One region of the Dactylosporangium sp. NPDC000521 genome, then DNA from elsewhere that is predicted to be linked to it. Evidence: riboswitches for the same ligand, from Rfam matches in the RefSeq annotation. Region 1 holds a riboswitch; each other region holds the start of a gene.
What was found. Region 1 has a riboswitch for thiamine pyrophosphate ahead of ACFY3L_RS44545 (fumarylacetoacetate hydrolase family protein). Riboswitches for the same ligand answer to the same signal wherever they lie in the genome.

Region 1 (2,251 bases):
CTGGACGCCGCGAACGGCGCCGAACTCCTCGTGGTGGGCAGCCGCGGGCACGGCACGTTCACCGGGATCCTGCTCGGCTCGGTCAGCCAACACTGCGTGCAACACGCACCCTGCCCGGTCGTCGTCGTCCCGTCGCGCGTTCATGCCGAGAAGGCAGCATCATGAACCCGCGGCCTGGGGCGGCAGCGACCTACGGATGGTCGAACAGATCACCGGCCGGCTGACCCGGCCCCGGGCAATGCTACCGGCGGCACCTGAGGACGTGGCCGTTCTCGCCGCGGCCGGTGACGTAACCCCGGAAGACGGTAGGGCCGCTGATCCCCAGCAAGCCACTCTCCCCCCCAGCGGGCACGTCCTCCCAGCTTCCGTCGGCGCCGGCACGCACCACCCTCATCTGCTGGTAGGGCGGGCACTGCCCGACCGAATGCGGCCGCGGCGCTTCCGGGAAGCTGCGCGCGCTCGCGCAGGACGCCTCGCTCAGCCCGTAGCCCTCGGCCAGGATCGCCGTGCGCCCTCAACGGCGGGCAGCGGCTGGGGGCGCGCCTGCTGCCTCGGTGGGCCGCAGGACGAGGACGGCGTCGAGCAGGCCGTCGCGGGCGACCGCTTGGTGCGTAGGTCGATTCGGGCAGGCCCCGCGCCCTGAGCGGTACGGCTTCGATCGTGGCCAGGTCATCGGGCGCGGCGTAGTACGGCCACAGCAGGTCCCCGGTCATCGGGCGTACCTCACGACCGTGCGCTGCCGGCCGAGGTCGATCGCGCCGTCGTTGGTGGCGACGGCGGTCTCGACGACTTGGCCTCGTAGAGCTGGGTCTGCGGAAGCTGGACGTCACGCGCCGCGATGTCGTTGGTAACCACCATGCCCGCGACGTAGTCGGCGAGGTTGTCCGCGGTGACCGTCGTGCCGACCGGCATCTGGCGGCCGAAGACCAGTCCGATCTCCACCTCGTAGTCCAGCAGCCGCACGTGGCCGGGGCGGACCACGTCGTCGAACGGGCCGCTGATCGAGCCCGACGTCTTGCGGAAGAACGTCAACGGGACCGTCTCGGGCTTGCCGCCCGTGTCCTTGACGTGCGAGATGAAGTTCGTCGACGTGCGGGATGAAGTTCGTCATCTGGGCGACGACGCGGCAGGGCGCGTTGCGCGGGATCGCACGCGGCATCCACCCCGGCGATCCTCACTGGCAGTAGTCTTGATCCCGATCACGCAACATGCGTCACGCCACATCGCCATGGCCGTTGACATCATCAAAGACGGCGCGAAAGACGGCGCGCCGAGTGGTCGGTGCAGATGAATAACCTGCGAGGCAATTTTCCTGCGCCGGCATTGTCCGGATCAGGTGAATGGGGATCGCCGTCCAACCTCTCCGATCTTTCGGCCTCTCAGCTCCGCTGGGCTAATAGCTTCGCTCTCCCGCTTGTCCCGCAGGCACTCACATACGCTACGCCGGAAACCGGCAGGTGCAGGGTGAGAGCTCGGGTGAAGCTGATCCGAAAATGCAGGGTGAGGGGGCAGGCGGCAGCATCCCGGCGCAGCTGGGATGCTGCTTACTACGGGCCGGTCGGGCGGCTGGGGCGAGAGTGACGGTGTAGCCGAGGGCTTCGAACTGGCGGATGTGGTTGCGTTTGCGGCGTTCGGGATTGACGCGGGTGTCGTAGAAGCCTGGGCCGAGGTCGGTAAACCAGGCGCGGCTCGTCGGCCACCCCGGCCAGAGCGCTGGCGTCGCGGGCCCGCCGCCACTCGACGATGCGCGAGGAGTACAGCGCCCCTTCACTGAGCAGCAGGAGGCGAAACGTTGCTTCTGCCGCTACGCCATGGCGCTGCAGGCCAAGTCGCACAGGGCCACGAGCCGGACCGTCACACCGTCGGCGTCGACCCAGCCGGCCAGATCGTGCTGCGGCGGCTGCCATCCGCGGTCGATCGCCCCGTCCAGTAGTCCGTCGGCGTAGCTGGCCAGCGCTGCGAGCGTCGGCCGACGGCCGCGGATGCCGAGCAGGTCCCGCACCTCGGCTGCGTGCTGGTCGACCTGCGCCGACAGGCCGGGAATCGCAGCTGCTGCCGCGAGGCCGGCGGCGCCGATCCGCCGGTGGAGGCGGTCGAGCAGCATCTGCACGGTCGCGTGGTCGGCGCCCAGGTTCGAGGCGGGGATGCTCATGAAGTACGACCATAGAGAGGCCGTACCGGGACGAAAAGGCCGCAACCGCTCCTTTACCGGCATCATGACCGTTCGGCTACCGACCGACTGGCCGACCGG
Region 2 (2,251 bases), on a different contig from region 1:
AGCCTCGTCACCATGGCAGTCCCCCCATCGGGCTCGAGGCGGTCGCGTACAGGCGGCGCGGGATCCTCCCGGCGGTGTGCGCGAGGCGGCCCGCTTCGACGGCGAGCCGCATCGCCTCCGCCATGCGCGCGGGGTGCTCGGCGCGGGTGACCGCGGTCGCGAGCAGCACCCCGTCGCAGCCGAGCTCCATCGCCAGGGCCGCGTCGGAGGCGGTGCCGATCCCGGCGTCGAGGATGACCGGCACGGCCACCTTCTGCCGGATGAGCGCGATGTTGTGCGGGTTGCGGATGCCGAGGCCGGAGCCGATGGGCGCGCCGAGCGGCATGACCGCGGCGCATCCGGCGTCGGCGAGCCGCTGGGCGAGCACCGGATCGTCGGTGGTGTACGGCAGGACCGTGAACCCGTCCTCGACGAGCCGCTCCGCGGCGGTGACCAGCTCGACCGCGTCGGGCAGCAGCGTCTCCTCGTCGCCGATGACCTCCAGCTTGACCCACGCCGTGTCGAACGCCTCCCTGGCCAGGTGGGCGAGCTTCACCGCCTCGGTCGCCGTGTAGCAGCCGGCGGTGTTGGGCAGCAGCCGCACGCCGCACCGTTCGACGACGTCGAGCAGCGACGGCGCGCCCGGGTCGAGCCTGCGCAGCGCGACCGTGACGAGCCCGGTGCCGCTGGCCCGGATCGCGGCCTCGAGCGCGGCGTGGCTGGTCGCCCCGCCGGTGCCGAGGATGAGCCGCGACGGCAGCTCCACCCCGGCGATGGTGAGCGTCGCGCCGTCGCCACTGCCGATGCCGGCGGCGCTGCCGATGCCGTTGCCGGTAGCGGTGCCAATGCCGTTGCCGGCGCTGTTGCCGAGGTCAGCCACCTTGGACCGCCGTGAGGACGTCGATGGTGTCGCCGTCGACCGGCCTGGTCTCGGCCCAGTTTGCTCTCGGCACGACGGACCCGTTCAACGCGACGGCGACGCCCCGCGGGTCCTCGACCCCGGCGAGGCCACGGACGACGTCGGCGACGGTCGCGGTGTCGTCCACATCGGCGGCGACCGCGTTGACCACGAGCTGCATACGGCTCACTCCTGACTCCCTGCGCCGGCATGATCCGGATCAGGTTCGACGGTCGGGGGCTGACAGCCCCCCTCTCAGCCCGGTCATACCGGACTCCCGTGGGGTACGAGCTGACCATAACCCCGCCGCGGTCCTCAGGTAAAGCGGCTCACCCCGTACGCACTGATGTCCACATCCGTCGATCCCTTGGTGACCAGGTCGGCGATGGCGTGCGCGGTGACCGGTGCGAGGAGCACTCCGTGCCGGTAGTGGCCGCCCGCGACGTACACGTTGTCGTGCGTCTGCCCTTCGAGCCGGCCGAGGATCGGGGCGTTGTCCGGGGTCCCCGGCCGCAGTCCGGCGAGGGTCTCCGCGAGCGCCAGCTCGGCGACCCCCGGCAGCAGGTCCGCGGCCGGACGCAGCAGGTCGAGCACCCCACCGGCGGTCACCGTCGTGTCGGCGCCGCGCTCCTCCTCCGTCGCCCCGACGACCAGCTCCCCGTCGGCGCGCGGCACCAGGTACACGTGACGCCCCAGCGCGACGCCCCGCACCACGTGCGTGAGCAGCGGCTCGGCACCCCGCAACCGGAGCAGCTGTCCCTTCACCGGCCGCACCGGCAACCCCGTCACCCGCGCGATCCCGGCACCGGTCGCGATGATGATCACATCGTCCCGCAGGCTGGACGGATCCTCGACGTCCCGCTCCACCCACGTGACCGGCAGCCGCTCCGACCGCAGCGCCGCGAGCAGCAGCCGCGGGTCGACCTGATGATCCCCGGCCGCCTTCGCCCCGCCCCGGACCCGCGGGCTGAGCATCGGCTCCAGCTCCCGGAGCTTCCGCCCCTGCAGCGGCTCGACCGGCAGCCCCGCCCGCAGGTAGTAGTCGACGAGCCGCCGCACCTCGGTGAGGTCGTCCTCGGTGAGCGCGACGAGCAGCGTCCCCTCCGTCCGGTACCCCAGCGGCATCCCGGTCGCCGCGCTCAGCTCCGCCGCGAACGCGGGCCAGCGCCGCATCGACTCGAGCATCAGCTCCTGCAGCGCCTCCTCCCCGAAGCTCGCCTCGGCCGCCGGCGCCAACATCCCCGCCGCGACCCGGCCCGCCCCGCGCCGCGGGTCCCGGTCGTACACGGTGACCTGCTCCCCCCGCCGCGCCAGCTCCCACGCGATACTGAGCCCGACGATCCCTCCCCCGACGATCCCGACCTTCACGCGACC
Region 3 (2,251 bases), on a different contig from region 1:
GTCAGCGCCTCCTCGAGGCGGTGTTCGACGAGGATCATGGTGGCGTCGACGTCGTGGAGGGCCTTCGCGAGCGCCGCCCGTACCAGCTGAGCACCCGCCGGATCGAGGTTGGCGGTCGGCTCGTCGAGCAGGAGCAGGCGCGGCCGCGCCACGAGCACGCCGGCGATCGCGAGCCGCTGCTGCTCACCGCCGGACAGCTGGGCCGTGTCACGGTCGCGGTCGTACGGGAAGCCGACGGCGGCGAGGGCGGCGTCGACCCTCGGCCAGATCTCGTCGCGGGGGACGCCCCGGTTCTCCAGGCCGAACGCGACGTCGTCGCCGCACCGGCTCATGACGAGCTGGGTCTGCGGGTCCTGGAAGACGATGCCGGTGCCCGCCCTGCGCTGCCGGGCCGGCGCGCCGTCGACGAGCACCTCGCCCTCCTGCTCGCCGGAGTCCTCGGCGAGCAGGCCGGCGAGCGCGGCGAGCAGGGTGCTCTTGCCGGCGCCGGAGGCGCCCGCCAGGAGGACCCGCTCGCCGTGCTCGATCCGCAGGTCGAAGTGGCGGACCGCCCAGGCCTTGCGCCCGGCATGCCGCCACCCGAATCCCTTGAACTCGACGGTGCTCAACGTCAGACTGCGGCCCGTTCGCGGCCCGACGGGAAGCGGTCCAGCACGCCGGTCGTGGCGAGCGAGCGCTGCAGCGCCCACGAGCCGGCGCCGGCGATGACCGCGCCGCTGGCCATGACGATCGCCGCGTACAGGGCCTTGTCGGTGTTGCTGAACGCGCCGTAGTAGATGTTGAGGTCCAGCAGGGCCGCGCCGCCCCCGGCGAGGGCACCGGCGACGAGCGCATTGCCGAGCTTGAAGCTGCGGTATCCGGTGAACGCGAAGCCGAACTCGCCGCCGACGCCCTGCACCAGGCCGGACAGCAGCACGCCGAGGCCCCAGGTCGAGCCGAACAGGGCCGAGACCAGCGCCGCGACGAACTCGGTGTAGAGCCCGGCGCCCGGCTTGCGGATCACGAGCGGGCCGAGCACGCCCGGGATCAGCCACACGCCGTAGATGAAGGCGCGCCACGGCAGGGCGACGCTCTCCATGGCGTTCCACAGGTTGTTCCACGCGTAGAACACGGCGGCGAACGCCACCGCGATGACCGACGCGACGATGATGTCGACGGTCCGCCAACGGGTTTCCACTTCGGTGCCTCCTGGTCCGGGGGTGAGCCAGAAGGAGTCGCGACGCCACGCCGCTGGTGCGGACGTGGCGCGGGCGTGAGGTGACCGAGCTTCCTGCGCTGGCATTACCCAGATCAGGTTCGAGGGTCTGCGGCTTTCTCGCCGCACTCTCAGCGCTGTGCGCTCCCCTGTCGGATGTGAAGTTGTTTCCCGACGGTAACAGTGAACGATTCCCGCTCGTAGGTCCCCGTCGTGAAAATCACGGCGCTTGATCCTTCTCCGCGAGGCATGGCCTTTGCTACTGGCGGGTAATAGCCTGGTCGGTACTGGACTGACACCTGGGGGTGCCGCAATGACGCAGGTCGCTTCCTCGCCCACCGCTAGCAGTACGCACACCGAGAAACACGCGCGCAAGGTCATCGAGGCCAGCCGCGAGCAGGAGTGGCGCAAACCGAGCTTCGGCAAGGAGCTGTTCCTCGGCCGATTCCGCCTCGACCTGATCGACCCACCGCCGGCGGACAAGCAGGCCGCCGAAGGCCAGGTGTTCCTGGCGAAGCTCCGCTCGTACATCAGCGGCGTCGACGGACAGCAGATCGAACGCGACGCCCGCATCCCCGACGAGGTGCTCCGCGACCTGGGCTCGCTCGGCGCCTTCGGGATGAAGATCGACACCAAGTACGGCGGCCTCGGGCTGTCGAACCTCGACTACTGCCGCGCCCTCGCGCTGGTCGGGTCGGTCAACCCGTCGATCGGCGCGCTGCTGTCGGCGCACCAGTCGATCGGCGTGCCACAGCCGCTGAAGCTGGTCGGCACCGACGAGCAGAAGTCCCGCTTCCTGCCCCGGCTCGCCGGCGGCGAGGTGTCCGCGTTCCTGCTGACCGAGCCCGAGGTCGGCTCGTACCCGGCGAACCTGCGCACCTCCGCCGTGCCGACCGGGGACGGCGACTACCTGCTCAACGGGGTCAAGCTCTGGGCCACCAACGGCACCCTGGCCACGCTGTTCGTGGTGATGGCGCTGGTACCGCGCTCCGAGGGGCACCGGGGCGGCATCACGGCGTTCGTGGTCGAGGGTGACGCGCCCGGGGTCACGATCGA

Region 2: it holds a riboswitch for thiamine pyrophosphate, as region 1 does, so the genes downstream of both, thiS (sulfur carrier protein ThiS) here and ACFY3L_RS44545 (fumarylacetoacetate hydrolase family protein) in region 1, are expected to answer to the same signal.
Region 3: it holds a riboswitch for thiamine pyrophosphate, as region 1 does, so the genes downstream of both, ACFY3L_RS35760 (ECF transporter S component) here and ACFY3L_RS44545 (fumarylacetoacetate hydrolase family protein) in region 1, are expected to answer to the same signal.

The regions. Positions count from the first base shown of each region.
Region 1 is NZ_JBIAYW010000023.1:14,219-16,469, reverse strand. It holds gene ACFY3L_RS44555 (universal stress protein) at 1-165, shown strand, start outside; gene ACFY3L_RS44550 (AMP-binding protein) at 242-499, opposite strand; gene ACFY3L_RS44545 (fumarylacetoacetate hydrolase family protein) at 724-1,032, opposite strand; gene ACFY3L_RS44540 (hypothetical protein) at 1,076-1,291, shown strand; TPP riboswitch at 1,293-1,422, opposite strand; gene ACFY3L_RS44535 (DUF6401 family natural product biosynthesis protein) at 1,805-2,152, opposite strand.
Region 2 is NZ_JBIAYW010000003.1:268,833-271,083, reverse strand. It holds gene ACFY3L_RS11415 (thiamine phosphate synthase) at 1-14, opposite strand, end outside; gene ACFY3L_RS11410 (thiazole synthase) at 8-754, opposite strand; gene thiS (sulfur carrier protein ThiS) at 852-1,058, opposite strand; TPP riboswitch at 1,057-1,167, opposite strand; gene thiO (glycine oxidase ThiO) at 1,193-2,245, opposite strand.
Region 3 is NZ_JBIAYW010000013.1:111,908-114,158, reverse strand. It holds gene ACFY3L_RS35765 (ABC transporter ATP-binding protein) at 1-608, opposite strand, end outside; gene ACFY3L_RS35760 (ECF transporter S component) at 611-1,177, opposite strand; TPP riboswitch at 1,250-1,356, opposite strand; gene ACFY3L_RS35755 (acyl-CoA dehydrogenase family protein) at 1,509-2,251, shown strand, end outside.